DNA from 2 places in the Streptomyces sp. NPDC050504 genome. Region 1 is predicted to be linked to the other one. Evidence: riboswitches for the same ligand, from Rfam matches in the RefSeq annotation. Region 1 holds a riboswitch; the other holds the start of a gene.

The links. Region 1 has a riboswitch for cobalamin ahead of ACIBNE_RS02620 (CoA-acylating methylmalonate-semialdehyde dehydrogenase). Riboswitches for the same ligand answer to the same signal wherever they lie in the genome.
Region 2: linked by a shared signal. The riboswitch ahead of ACIBNE_RS18615 (ABC transporter substrate-binding protein) and the one ahead of ACIBNE_RS02620 (CoA-acylating methylmalonate-semialdehyde dehydrogenase) in region 1 are both predicted to bind cobalamin.

The regions. Positions count from the first base shown of each region.
Region 1 is NZ_JBITHO010000001.1:605,469-612,789, forward strand. It holds gene ACIBNE_RS02605 (glycosyl hydrolase family 18 protein) at 1-2,294, shown strand, start outside; gene ACIBNE_RS02610 (tetratricopeptide repeat protein) at 2,371-2,724, opposite strand; gene ACIBNE_RS02615 (pirin family protein) at 2,816-3,781, shown strand; cobalamin riboswitch at 4,023-4,201, shown strand; gene ACIBNE_RS02620 (CoA-acylating methylmalonate-semialdehyde dehydrogenase) at 4,390-5,889, shown strand; gene ACIBNE_RS02625 (acyl-CoA dehydrogenase family protein) at 5,886-7,040, shown strand; gene ACIBNE_RS02630 (enoyl-CoA hydratase/isomerase family protein) at 7,037-7,321, shown strand, end outside.
Region 2 is NZ_JBITHO010000004.1:745,359-752,679, reverse strand. It holds gene clpS (ATP-dependent Clp protease adapter ClpS) at 1-17, shown strand, start outside; gene ACIBNE_RS18640 (DUF2017 domain-containing protein) at 17-607, shown strand; gene ACIBNE_RS18635 (amino acid permease) at 962-2,416, shown strand; gene ACIBNE_RS18630 (Mov34/MPN/PAD-1 family protein) at 2,669-3,091, shown strand; gene ACIBNE_RS18625 (GlxA family transcriptional regulator) at 3,069-4,052, opposite strand; gene ACIBNE_RS18620 (HD domain-containing protein) at 4,143-4,787, shown strand; cobalamin riboswitch at 4,795-4,943, shown strand; gene ACIBNE_RS18615 (ABC transporter substrate-binding protein) at 4,982-5,983, shown strand; gene ACIBNE_RS18610 (FecCD family ABC transporter permease) at 5,994-7,043, shown strand; gene ACIBNE_RS18605 (ABC transporter ATP-binding protein) at 7,116-7,321, shown strand, end outside.

The DNA.
Region 1 (7,321 bases):
ACCGGCGCAGACGTATCCCCAGGCGCACCGCGTTCCTCGTCGCCCTGCTCCTCCCGCTCGCCGCCCTCACCGGCCTCGTCGGGCTGAACGCGCCGCCCGCGAATGCCGCGGGCACCCTCACCGCCACCTTCACCAGCGAGAACAACGGTTCCTGGTGGCGCGGCATCTACACCATCCGCAACAGCGGCACCGCGCCCGTCACCGGCTGGACCCTGGAGTTCGACCTTCCCGCCGGGGTCACCGTCACAGGTCACTACCACGGCGAGGCCACCGTCAACGGCCGCCACGCCACCGTCAAGAACGCCCACTACAACGGCACCGTCCCGGCGGGCGGCACCACCGGCGTGTACAGCTACTGGTTCATCGGCAACGGACCCGTCGGCACCCCCACCGCCTGTACGGTCAACGGCGACAAGTGCGACGGCACCCCCGACGTGCCGCCGTCGGCGCCCGGCGCGCCCCGTGCCGTGGCCGTCACCGCCCGTACGGTCGCGCTGAGTTGGAACGCGGCGTCCCCGGGCGACTATCCCGTCGCCGGGTACGACGTGCTGAGCGGTGGGGCCGTCGTCGCCTCCACCGCGACCGCGTCCGCGACCGTCACCGGGCTCACCCCCGCCACGGACTACACCTTCACGGTGCGCGCCAAGGACACCCGGGGCAACAAGGGCCCCGAGAGCCCGCCGTTCACCGTGAAGACCGTCGATCCGTCGACCGATCCGCAGCCGCCGACCGCTCCCGGCGCGTTGCGCTCCACCGCCAAGACCGCCTCCAGCGTGAGCCTGGCGTGGAACGCGTCGACCGACAACGTCGGCGTGGCCGCGTACGACGTCTACCAGGGCGCGGCCCTGGTGCGCACCGTCGCGGCGCCGGCCACGTCCGTCACCGTCGACGCCCTCTCGCCCGCCACCGCCTACACCTTCACGGTCAAGGCGCGCGACACCGCCGACAACGCCTCGCCCGCCTCGAACGCCCTCACCGTCACCACCGACGACGTCGCGGGTCCCGGCAAGTCGCTCAAGGTCGGCTACTTCGCGCAGTGGGGCATCTACGGTCGCCAGTACTTCGTGAAGAACCTCGACACCTCGGGCGCCGCGGCCAAGCTCGACGTCATCAACTACGCCTTCGAGAACGTCGATCCGGTCAACCTCACCTGCCTGGCGGGCGTGACCAAGGGCGTGTCGGGCAATCCGCAGGACCCCGACGAGGGGACCGGTGCCGGTGACGCCGAGGCGGACTACGGGCGGGCCTTCCCCGCCGCCCAGTCCGTGGACGGCGTCGCGGACGACGGCTGGGGCAAACTCCGGGGCAACTTCAACCAGTTGAAGAAGCTCAAGGCCAAGCACCCGAACCTGAAGGTCGTCGTTTCGCTCGGCGGCTGGACGTTCTCCAAGTTCTTCTCGGACGCGGCGGCCACCCCGGCATCGCGCGAGAAGTTCGTGAAGTCCTGCGTCGACACCTGGATCAAGGGCAACCTGCCCGTCTACAACGGCGCGGGCGGCCCCGGCACCGGCGCGGGCGTCTTCGACGGCATCGACATCGACTGGGAGTGGCCCGGCTCCGACGGCCACCCCGGCAACCACTACAAGCCGGAGGACAAGGCCAACCTGACCGCGCTGCTCGCCGAGTTCCGCAAGCAGCTGGACGCGACCGGCGGACAGCACAAGCTGCTCACCGCGTTCACCCCGGCCGACCCCGTGAAGATCGAAGCGGGCTGGGACCTGACGAAGATCTTCGACTACCTCGACTTCGCCAACGTCCAGGGGTACGACTTCCACGGCGCGGGCAGCGACAACTCCTGGGAGCCCAACAGGACGGGCCACCAGGCCAACCTCTACCGGGACGCGCAGGACCCGTACTCCTTCGAGTTCAGCGTCGAGAAGGCGATCAAGACCTACACCGACGCGGGCGTCCACCCGCGCAAGCTGAACGTCGGCTTCCCGTTCTACGGACGGGGCTGGAAGGAGGTCGCGGCCGGAGGCGTCAACGGCGAGTGGCAGTCGGCCAACGGCGCGGCGCCCGGCCAGTTCCCCGAGGAGGCGGGGACCCGCGGCTACTCCAACATGCTCTCGGCCTATCCGGGCATGACGGTGTACCACGACGAGCAGTCCGTCTCGACGTACGGCTACACCGGCGCGGGCGGCACGTGGTGGACCTTCGACGACCCCTGGTCCATCGCGAAGAAGACCGCGTGGATCAAGTCGAAGGGGCTGCTGGGCGGCTTCATCTGGGAGATGTCGGGCGACACGTCGAACGGGGCGCTGATGAGCGCGCTGGACACGGGCCTGAAGTACTGAGGCGCCCGGCCTGAGTGAATGAGTGAGTGAGTTAGGGGTCCGGGTCCGGGGGTGTGCCCCCGGGCCCGGACGCCGTTCACGGCCGCGCGTCCCCGAAGTCGCCCGACAGTGCCGCCGCCATCCGCAGGTGCGGCGCCGCGTCCGCCGTGCGGCCCTGCCGCTCCAGGGTGCGGCCCAGCATCAGCCGGGCGTACGACTCCACCGGGTCGCGCTCCAGCACGGCCAGCAGCTCGCGCTCGGCCTTCGCGAGGCGGGCGGAGTGGTAGTAGGCGCGGGCCAGCAGCAGGCGCGGCGCGACCTGCTCCGGCGCCTCGGAGACCAGCCCGTCGAGGATCCCGGCGGCGGTGACGTACTCCTTCGCGTCGAAGAAGAGCTTGGCGCGCTCGTAGCGCTCCGCGGCCGTCCCGTGGTCGTAGTAGTTCTCGCTCATGCCCGCCACAACAACGACCACTCGTTGAACATTCCACTACTTCGCGCGTGGGGCTCCCGGGCCGGCCCCCGACGGCGCTACGTTGAGCACCATGAGCAACCTAGATCGCCAGCCGACCCCCGCAGTCTGCGGCGGCCGCGGCTTCGTCGTGGCGGAGCCGGTACGCGAGCTCCTCACCCCGCGCAACGTCAAGCTCGGCACGTCCACCGAGGTCCGCAGGCTGCTGCCCAACCTCGGCAGGCGCATGGTCGGGGCCTGGTGTTTCGTGGACCATTACGGGCCCGAGGACATCGAGGGCGCCGACGGCATGCAGGTCGCCCCCCATCCCCACCAGGGACTCCAGACGGTGAGCTGGCTGCACGACGGCGAGGTGCTGCACCGCGACAGCCTCGGCAGCCTGGCCACCATCCGCCCGCGCGAGCTGGGCCTGATGACCTCGGGCCGCGCGATCAGCCACTCCGAGCAGAGCCCCCGGGGGCACGGCCGCTACCTGCACGGCGCCCAGCTCTGGGTCGCCCTGCCCGACTCCCACCGCAAGGTCGAGCCGCACTTCCAGCACCACGCGCGGCTCCCGCACGTCACGGCTCCCGGCCTGACCGCCACCGTCATCCTCGGCACCCTCGACGGCGCGACCTCGCCCGGCACCGCGTACACCCCGATCGTCGGGGCCGACCTGGTGCTCGCCGCGGACGCCGAGGCGCGCCTGCCGCTCGAACCCGACTTCGAGTACGCGGTGCTCGCCATGTCCGGCGAGGCCGAGGTCGACGGGGTCGCGCTGCTCCCCGGCTCGATGCTCTACCTGGGCTGCGGCCGCACCGAACTCCCTCTGCGGGCGATCTCCGACGCGGGCCTGATGCTGCTCGGCGGAGAGCCCTTCGAGGAGGAGCTGATCATGTGGTGGAACTTCATCGGGCGGTCCCAGGAGGACATCGAGGAGGCCCGCCGCGACTGGATGGAGGGCACGCGCTTCGGCGAGGTGAAGGGCTACGAGGGGGCCCCGATCCCGGCCCCGGCGCTCCCGCCGGTGGCCCTGAAGCCGCGCGGCCGCACGCGCTGACCCGGACCGGTCGCGATGCGGCGACCCTGGTCGGTCGCCGCGTGCCGACCCCGGCCAGTCGCGGTGTGTCGATTCCGGCCGGTCGCCGTGTGCCGACCCCGGTCGGTCGCCGCGTGCCGACCCTGGCCAGTCACGGTGTGTCCGCCCCGGCCGGTCGCCGTGCGGTGCCGGGGCGACTCCGGCGGCGCGCGGCGGTCGGCCGGGCGGCGGAGGTGGGTCTGGACTTACTAGGACGTCCAACTATATGTTCGTCGCACAAGGTCCGCGGTGCAGGGAAGCCGGTGTGAATCCGGCACGGTCCCGCCACTGTGACCGGGGAGCGTGCTGCCATCCACACGCCACTGACGAGGTCTGTCGGGAAGGCGGGCGGCGCGCGGGGATCCGGGAGTCAGGATACCGGCCGCGGATGTTCCGTGTTGTCCACGAGGATGGAGCAGACACGCATGGCACCGGTCCGTACCCACGACCCTGGTGATCCGGCGGAGCACGCGCACACCGTCGCGCGCTCGTAGTCCCCACGGCCCTTCCCCTCCCGGCGCGCCCTGTGCGGTGCCGCCGCGGAGTCCGCCGTGCCATCCCCGGATCCGACCTGACGAGAGCAGGCACCCATGGTCCGTGAACTCACCCATTTCATCGGCGGCAAGCACACCACCGGCACGTCCGGGCTCTTCGCCGACGTCCACGACCCCAACACCGGCGCCGTCCAGGCGCACGTGCCCCTGGCCGGGCGCGCCGACACCGAGGAGGCGATCGCCAACGCAGAGGAGGCGCAGGCGGACTGGGGGCAGTGGAACCCGCAGCGCCGCGCCCGCGTACTGCTGCGCTTCCTGCAACTCGTAGAAGGGGAAAGGGAGAACCTCGCCCGGCTGCTGTCCGCCGAACACGGCAAGACCGTCGCCGACGCCCACGGCGACCTGCAACGCGGCCTGGAGGTCGTCGAGTTCGCCGCGGGCGTCCCGCACCTCATCAAGGGGGAGTTCACCGACAACGCCGGCACCGGCATCGACGTGCACTCCCTGCGCGGCCCGCTGGGCGTCGTCGCGGGCATCACCCCGTTCAACTTCCCCGCGATGATTCCGCTCTGGCAGCTCGCCCCCGCCCTGGCCTGCGGCAACGCGTTCGTCCTCAAGCCGTCCGAGCGCGACCCCTCCGTGCCGCTGCGACTCGCCGAACTCTTCCTGGAGGCCGGGCTGCCGCCGGGCGTGCTCAACGTCGTCAACGGCGGCAAGGAGGCCGTCGACACGCTCATCGACGATCCGCGCGTCCAGGCGCTCGGCTTCGTCGGCTCCACGCCGATCGCGGCGCACATCTACGCGGCGGCGGCCGCCCGGGGCAAGCGCGCCCAGTGCTTCGGCGGCGCCAAGAACCACATGGTCGTGATGCCGGACGCCGACCTCGACCAGGCCGTCGAAGCCCTGATCGGGGCCGGCTACGGATCGGCGGGGGAGCGCTGCATGGCCATCTCCGTCGCCGTGCCCGTCGGCGAGGAGACCGCCGACCGGCTCGTCGCCGCGCTCAAGGCCCGCATCGCCACCCTGAAGATCGGCCGCTCCGACGACCCGGAGGCCGACTTCGGTCCGCTGGTCAGTCGGGACGCCCTCGAACGGGTCCGGCGCTACGTCGACATCGGCGTCAACGAAGGTGCCGAACTCGTCGTGGACGGAAGGGACTTCACGCTTCCCGGGCACGAGGGCGGCTTCTTCGCCGGCGCCACCCTCTTCGACCGGGTCTCCCCGCGGATGCGCGTCTACCGGGAGGAGATCTTCGGCCCCGTCCTGTCCGTCGTCCGCGCCGCCGACTTCGAGGAGGCGCTGCGGCTGCCGAGCGAGCACCCCTACGGCAACGGCGTGGCGATCTTCACCAGGGACGGGGACACCGCGCGGGAGTTCACCCGCCGGGTCAACACCGGCATGGTCGGCGTCAACGTCCCCATCCCGGTGCCCGTCGCCTACCACACCTTCGGCGGCTGGAAGCGCTCCGGGTTCGGCGACCTCAACCAGCACGGACCGGACTCGATCCGCTTCTACACCCGCACCAAGACCGTCACCTCGCGCTGGCCCGCCGGGGTCAAGGAGGGCGCGAGCTTCACGATCCCCACGATGGGGTGAGCGCCGTGACCACCACCCTCACCGAGGACCAACTCGCCCTGGCCGAGGTCACCCTGGACTTCGCACAGGAGCAACTGGCACCCCACGCGATCGCCTGGGACCGGGACAAGCACTTCCCCGTCGACGTGATCCGCCGGGCGGCCGGGCTCGGACTCGGCGGCGTCTACGTCCGCGAGGAACACGGCGGCTCGGCCCTCGGCCGGGGCGACGGCGTCCTCGTCTTCGAGGCCCTCGCCACCGGCTGCCCCTCCATCGCCGCGTACCTCTCCATCCACAACATGGTCGCCTGGATGATCGACCGGTACGGCGACCGCTCCCAGCGCGAACGCCATCTGCCGGGCCTCTGCTCCGCCGCGACCCTGGGCAGCTACTGCCTGACCGAACCGGGCGCCGGTTCTGACGCCGCCGCCCTGCGCACCCGGGCCGAACGGCAGGGCGGGCACTACGTGTTGACCGGGGTCAAGCAGTTCATCTCCGGCGCCGGAGCCGCCGGCGTCTACGTGGTGATGGCCCGGACGGGCGCGCCGGGACCGGCCGGAATCTCCGCCTTCGTCGTCGAACGCGACGACCCCGGCGTCTCCTTCGGGCCCGACGAACGGAAGATGGGCTGGAACGCCCAGCCCACCCGCCAGGTCGTCCTCGACGGCGTGCGCGTCCCCGCCGACCGGCTCCTGGGGTCCGAGGGCGACGGCTTCCGCATCGCCATGAACGGCCTCAACGGCGGTCGGCTGGGCATCGCCGCCTGCTCGCTCGGCGGAGCCCAGAGCGCCCTGGACCGCAGCCTGTCCCACCTCGCCACCCGCGAGGCCTTCGGCGGCCGGCTCCTGGACGCGCAGGCGCTCCAGTTCCGGCTGGCGGACATGGCCACCGAACTCGCCGCCGCCCGCGCGCTGGTCAGACAGGCCGCCGAAGCCCTCGACACGGGCGATCCGCTGGCCCCGCGCCTGTGCGCGATGGCCAAGCGGTTCGCCACCGACACCGGGTACGCGGTGGCCGACGCGGCGCTCCAACTCCACGGCGGATACGGCTACCTCAGCGAGTACGGCATCGAGAAGATCGTCCGCGACCTGCGCGTCCACCAGATCCTGGAAGGAACCAACGAGGTCATGCGCGTCATCGTCGCGCGCGGACTCACGGAGGCCCTGCGATGACCCACCCCGCGAAGCCCGGCGCGAGCCCGGCGGGCGGCACCCCGACCGACGACCACGTCCTCCTGCGCACCGAGGGCCGTGCCGCGTACCTCACCCTCAACCGACCGAAGGCGCTCAACGCCCTCAGCCACCCCATGGTGCTCCGCGCCGAAGAGGCGCTGACGGCCTGGGCGCACGACCCCGCGATCGAACTGGTGGTCGTCGAGGGCGCCGGGGACCGGGGCCTGTGCGCGGGCGGCGACATCCGCGCGATCCACGAGGACGCCCGCACCTCGGGCACC
Region 2 (7,321 bases), on a different contig from region 1:
CCCAGGACCGCAACTGATGGCCGGGCAGTTCGAGGCGGTCCCCGGCGGCGGCGCGGCCGTCGCGCTCGACGAGATCGAGGTCTCGATCCTGCGCTCCCTGGCCGTGCAGCTCCTGGAGCTCATCGGTCCGGGCGACGAGCCCGCGGCCGACGCGGACCCGCTGGCCGCGCTCTTCGCCGAGGGCCCCAGCGAGCCGCCCTCCGACCCGGCGCTCGCCCGGCTCTTCCCCGACGCCTACGGCGGCCCCGACGCCAAGGGCGACGACGCCGGGCTGCGCGACGCGTCCGCGGAGTTTCGCCGGTTCACCGAGAACGACCTGCGGGGCCGCAAGCGGGCGGACGCCCTGGCCGTCGTGCGCACCCTGGACTCGCTCGCCGTGGCGGGCGAGGACGGGGCGGTGCTCAAGCTCTCGCCCGACGAGTCGCGCAGCTGGCTCGGCGCGCTCAACGACCTGAGGCTGACCATCGGGACCCGCCTGGAGGTCTCCGACGACGACGGCGACGAGCTGTACCACCTGCCGGACGAGGACCCGCGCAAGCCGATGGTCATGGCGTACCTCTGGCTCGGCGCGCTCCAGGAGACGCTCGTCGGGACGCTGCTGCCCTGAGGACCGGTGTCTGGACCCGGGTCGGATCCGACCGGGCCGTCCACCAGGTGAGCGTTCGCTCAGCGGACGCTCAAATCCGGATAACGATCACGTTAACGCGCGGGGCCGCTATGGCCCTGCGTGTTCTTTTTGTCCACTTCTGACCGTGCGATGTGCCACATTCGTCCCAGTCGATCACTGTCGCGGCCGTGATACATCTTCACGACCGCTCGCGGGACGCCACCCATGTCCCCCGAGGGCGCTTTGGCCGGCAGACCGCCGGTGGCACTCCAGTCACATCCGGGGGGATCAGGACCTGATCCGCAGCCTTCTTCGCGAAGGGCGCGGATCGGACGTGGAGAAAGGCGCACCAACATGACCTCAGTGCAGGTCGACACGCAGCACGACGGCAAGGATGCCGAAGGCGGCGGCGAGGGCGAGGGCTACCAGCGGGGGCTCGGCGCCCGGCAGATCCAGATGATCGCCATCGGCGGAGCCATCGGCACCGGACTCTTCCTCGGTGCGGGCAAGGGAATCTCCAAGGCGGGCCCCAGTCTCATCCTGGCGTACGCCATCGCGGGCCTCGTGATCTTCTTCATCATGCGCGCCCTGGGCGAACTGCTCATGTACCGCCCGGTGTCCGGCTCCTTCTCGGAGTACGCCCGGGAGTTCGTCGGACCCTTCGCGGGCTTCGTCACCGGCTGGACGTACTGGCTGTTCTGGGTCGTCACCGGCATCACCGAAGTGACCGCCGCGTCCTCGTACATGCAGTACTGGACCAAGGACGCGAGCGGCGTCCTCGACCAGCCCCAGTGGGTCTTCGCGCTGATCTTCACGGTCGTGCTGTTCCTCGCGAACCTGATCTCCGTCAAGCTCTTCGGCGAGCTGGAGTTCTGGTTCTCGATGGTCAAGGTCACCGCGATCATCGGCATGATCCTCATCTGTGCCGGCATCCTCACCCTCGGCTTCTCCGACGCGGGCGACTCCGCCTCCGTGACGCTGCTGTGGTCCGAGGGCGGGTTCTTCCCCAAGGGCGTCGGCTCCACCCTGATGACCCTCCAGATGGTCATGTTCGCCTTCCTCGCCGTCGAGCTGGTCGGCGTGACCGCGGGCGAGTCCAAGGACCCCAAGACCGTGCTGCCGAAGGCCATCAACACCGTGCCGTGGCGCATCGCCGTCTTCTACGTCGGCGCGCTGATCATGATCCTGTCGGTCGTTCCGTGGACCCACTTCCAGCCCGGCATCTCCCCGTTCGTGGCCGCCTTCGAGAAGATGGGCCTCAGCGCGGGCGCCGCGATCGTGAACTTCGTGGTGCTCACCGCGGCGCTCTCCTCCTGCAACTCCGGCATGTACTCCACCGGCCGCATGCTGCGCGACCTCGCGCTGAACGGGCAGGGCCCGAAGTTCTTCACGAAGCTGACCAAGAACGGCCTGCCGCTGGTCGGCACCAGCTTCTCGGCCGCGCTGATGCTCGTCGGCGTCTGGATCAACTACGAGTACCCCGGCAAGGCCTTCGACTACGTCGTCTCCTTCGCCACGATCTCCGGCATGTGGGCCTGGATCATGATCCTGGTCAGCCAGCTCCGCTACCGGGCCAAGGCGGACCGCGGCGAGCTGCCCGAGTCCACGTTCAAGGCGCCGGGCGCGCCGTGGACCAGCTGGTTCGCGCTGGCCTTCATCGGCATGGTCATCGTGCTGATGGGCATCGACGAGGACGCGCGCGTCTCGCTGTACTGCGCCCCGCTGTGGGCCGCGGTCCTCGGCGTCGCGTACCTGGTGCTCAAGTCGCGCAACCCGCAGGGCGCGGGCTTCGCCCGCAAGCGGGTCTGACCAGCGTCTTCTCAGCAGACGGGCGGGGGGGGGGCCCCCCCCGGGGGGGCCCCCCCCCCCGGGGGCGGGGGGGGCGCCCCGGGCGCGGGCGCCCCCCCCCCGCCCCCGCGGGGGGGGGGTGGCCCCCCCCCCCCCCCCCGGGGGGGGGGGGGGCCGCCCGGGGGGGGGGGGGCCCCGGGGCCCGGCCCCGGGGGGGGGGGGGGCCCCCCCCGGGGGGCCCCCCCCCCCGCCCGTCTGCTTATCCTTGCCGTCATGCTGACCATCACCCAGGCCCTGTACGACCAGATCGTCGCGCACGCCCGAGCCGACCACCCCGACGAGGCGTGCGGCATGGTCGCGGGTCCCGAGGGGTCCGGGCGGCCCGAGCGCTTCATCCCGATGCTCAACGCCGCCCGCTCGCCCACGTTCTACGAGTTCGACTCGTCGGACCTGCTCAAGCTCTACCGCGAGCTGGACGACCGCGACGAGGAGCCGGTGATCGTCTACCACTCGCACACCGCGACCGAGGCGTACCCCTCGCGCACCGACGTCACCTACGCCAACGAGCCGGGCGCGCACTACGTCCTCGTGTCGACCGCCGACAAGGACGACGCCGGGCCCTTCCAGTTCCGCTCGTACCGCATCGTGGACGGCGTGATCACGGAGGAAGACATCAAGGTCGTCGAGGCGTACTAGTCGAGGCGTACTGGGGGACGTACCGCGAGGTGCGGAACCGCGCCGCGTACTCGCTCGGCGTGACCCCCAGGTGCCGCGCGAACACCCGCCGCAGGCTCTCGTCGCTGCCGAGCCCGCTGCGCGCCGCCGCGCCGGTCACGCTCGCGCCACCCTCCAGGAGCATGCGCGCCGCCTCCACCCGCACCCGCTCCACGTACCCCGCCGGCGTCTGGCCCGTCTGCTCGCGGAAGAGCCGGGCCAGATGCCGGACGCTCACCCCCGCCCGGCCCGCCAGCGCCGCCGCGCCGTGATCGGCGGCCGGATCGGCGGCCACCGCGTCCAGCAGCGGCCGTACGAGCGGATGGCGCGTGGGGGCGGTGCGGGACGCCGCCGAGAACTGCGACTGGCCCCCGGGCCGCTGGAGGAACACCACCAGGTCCCGCGCGACCCGCCGCGCCACCGCGGGCCCCCGGTCCTGCTCCACCATCGCCAGGCACACGTCGATCCCGGCCGTCACCCCCGCCGACGTGAACACCTCGCCGTCCTGGACGTAGATCGCGTCCGGCTCGACCCGCACCCCGGGCCAGCGCGCGGCCAGCGCGTCCGCGTGCTCCCAGTGCGTGGTGGCCCGCCGCCCGTCCAGCAGCCCGGCCGCCGCCAGCGCGAACGCCCCCGTGCACACCGCCGCCACCCGCCCTGAACGCCCGGCCGCCGCCGTGACCTGGGCGATCAGCTCGGGCGCCGTGAGCAGCCCGGCCACGTCGACCGCGCCCGGCACCACCAGCGTGTCCGCCCGCCCCGCGTCCGCGACGGCCAGGCCCCCGCCGATGCGCAGCCCCGAAGCGGTCGTGACGTCGCCGCCGTCCGGGGTGCAGACGGTCACGGTGTAGCCGGGCGCGGTGCCGAACACCTCCAGCGGCGCCGAGACGTCGAGGAGGCGCACGCCGTCGTAGGCGAAGACGATCACATCGTGGGAGCCCATGCGCGCGAGCGTAGGCCGTGTCCGGATCTGTGGGAACCCTGTCCCGTACGGACATGGCCCGCCCGCCCCTCCTCCCGGCAGGCTGTGGCCATGACGAAGAACACGATCGAGAACATCACCGAGGCCCCCGACACCGAGCTCGCCCGCGCCGCCACCGAACTCGTCCGCGACACCGCGAGCGAACTGGTCTACCACCACTCGCGCCGCGTCTACTTCTTCGGCGCCGCCCGGGGCCGCGACCGCGGCCTCTCCTTCGACCCCGAACTCCTCTACGTCGGCGCCATGTTCCACGACCTCGGCCTGGGCGAGGCGCACCGCACCAGCGGCCGCCGCTTCGAGGTCGACGGCGCCGACGCGGCCCGCCGCTTCCTCCAGGCGCACGGCGTTCCCGAGGACTCCGTACGCCGCGTGTGGACCGCCATCGCCCTGCACACCACCCCCGGCATCCCAGAGTTCATGGAGCCCGAGGTCGCGCTCGTCACGGCGGGCGTGGAGTACGACGTCCTGGGCATCGGCTACCACGACCTCGCCCCCGAGCACCGCGACGCGATCACCGCACTGCACCCCCGCCCCGACTTCAAGCGCCGCATCCTGGAGTCGTTCACCGAGGGCATCGCGCCCAAGCCGGACACGACCTTCGGCAACATCAAGGCCGACGTGCTGCGCCACTTCGTGCCCGGCTTCGTCCCCGGCGACTTCGTCGAGACGGTCCAGAACTCCGCCTGGCCCGAGTGACCCCGGCGAAGACGCAGAAGACGCAGGTGACACACTGTGCGCGACCCGGGCGGCAGGACCCAGGAAGCCGGTGCGAAACCGGCGCGGTCCCGCCACTGTGACCGGACGACCCCCTCGTCCGGCAGCCAGGAACTGACCTGCCGCCTCACGCACACCGATCGGGGACGAGGAAATCCCCGTCAGGAGGCACAGCCATGTCCAGGCGCAGCACAGTCACGGTCGCGGTGTCCGCCGCCCTGCTCACCCTCACCACCGCCTGCGGAGGGGGTACCGACAGCAAGGACGACGCCGACGCGAAGGCCGCGCCCGGCTTCCCGTACACCGTCACCAACTGCGGGGTGCAGACCACCTACAAGGCGCCCCCCAAGCGCGTCGTCACCATGAACCAGCACGTCACCGAGGTGATGCTGGAGCTCGGCCTGGAGAAGTCCCTGATCGGCACGGCCTACCTCGACGACAAGGTCCTGCCCAAGTACGCCAAGGCCTACGACGCGGTCCCCGTCCTCGCCAAGGAGTACCCCTCCAAGGAGAAGCTCCTCGCCGCCAACCCCGACTTCGTGTACGGCGGTTACGCCACCGCCTTCGACGCGAAGGAGGGCCGCAGCCGCGACGACCTCAAGCAGTCCGGCATCACGTCCCGGCTCAACGTCGAGTACTGCGCGGACCGGAAGACCGCGCTGGACGACCTCTACCAGGAGATCGGCGAGGTCGGGCAGACCTTCGGCGCCAAGGACCGCGCCGACGCGTGGATCGCGGGAGCCAAGAAGACCGTCGCCACGACCGCCGGGCAGCTCAAGGGCGTGAAGCCGGTCTCCGTCTTCGTCTACGACGGCGGCGACAAGACCGCGTCCACGGCGGGCGGCAAGGGCATAGGCAACGAGATGATCACCCTCGCGGGCGGCCGCAACGTCTTCGCCGACCTCGACAAGCCCTTCGGCGACGCCACCTGGGAACAGGTCGTCGCCCGCAAGCCCGAGACGATCGTGATCTACGACTACGGCTCGGTCACCGTCGAACAGAAGAAGAAGCGCCTCCTGGCCGACCCGGCGCTGCGCGACGTACCCGCGATCAAGAACAAGCGGTTCGCGGTGATGCCCCTCTCCGACGTCGTACTCGGCGTCCGCGCCCCCGCCGCGATCGCCAAGCTCGCGGCCCAGCTCCACCCGGGGACCACCGGCCCCGCCACCACCGGCTGAGGCCCGGCCCATGACCTGCCGCACGGACCGCGAGCCCCGGGGGCCCCTGCGCTACGCCCTGGTGCTCGCGGTCCTGACCGCCGCCCTCGCCGCCGCCGTGGTCGCCGGACTCGCCTTCGGCCAGGTGCACATACCGCCCGGCCAGGTGCTCGACATCCTCTTCGGGAACGCCGAGCCCAGCCCCCTGCGCACCATCGTCCTGGACGTACGGCTGCCGCGCGTCCTGCTCGGCGCCGTCGTCGGCGCCGGGCTCGCCGTCGTCGGCACCGTCCTCCAGGCCCTGGTCCGCAACCCGCTCGCCGACCCCTACCTGCTGGGCGTCTCGTCGGGCGCCTCCACCGGCGTCGTCCTGGTGATCGTCACCGGCATCGGCAGCGGCATCGGCCTCGCCACCAACGTGACGATGCCCGCGGGGGCGTTCACCGGCGCCCTGCTCGCCACGGTCCTGGTGTACGCGCTGGCGCGGCGCGGCGGCCAGCTCACCGGACCGCGCCTGGTCCTGGCCGGCGTCGCCGTCGCGTACATCCTCACCGCCCTCACCAGCCTGATGCTGGTGATGTCGCCGCGCTCCGAGCACTTCAAGGAGGCCATGTACTGGTCGCTCGGCGGCCTCGGCTCGGCCCGCTGGGACATGCTGCTCCTGCCCGCCGCCGTCCTCGCCGTCGGCACCGCGCTGCTGATCGCGGTCGCCAGACCGCTGGACCTGATGCTCGTGGGGGAGGAGGGCGCCACCGTGCTCGGCCTGGACACCTCCCGCTTCCGCGCCGCGATCTTCCTGCTCACCTCGCTGGTCACCGGCGTGCTGGTCGCCGTCAGCGGGGCCATCGGCTTCATCGGCCTGATGGTGCCGCACGCCGCGCGCATGGTCGTCGGCGCCTCGCACCGCACCCTGCTGCCGGTCGTCGCGCTCGCGGGCGCCGCCTTCCTGGTCGCCGCCGACCTCGCCGCCCGTACGGTCGCCACCCCGCAGGACGTGCCCGTGGGCATCCTCACCGCGCTCACCGGCGGCCCGTTCTTCCTGTGGATGCTGCGCCGCCGCCCCGAAGGAGCCCCCGCATGAGGGCTTACGGCACTCCGCCCGAAGGAGCCCCCGCATGAGGGCTTACGGCACTCCGCCCGAAGGAGTCCCCGCATGACCACCCTGACGACCGAGGGACTCTCCTACGGCCCAGGCGACGGCCGCCACCTCGTCGACGGCGTCGACCTCACCGTCGGCCCCGGCGAGACCGTCGGCGTCGTCGGCCCCAACGGCAGCGGCAAGACCACCCTGCTGCGCTGCGTCTACGGCACCCTGCGCCCCACCCACGGCCGCGCCCTCCTCGACGGCGCCGACCTGCA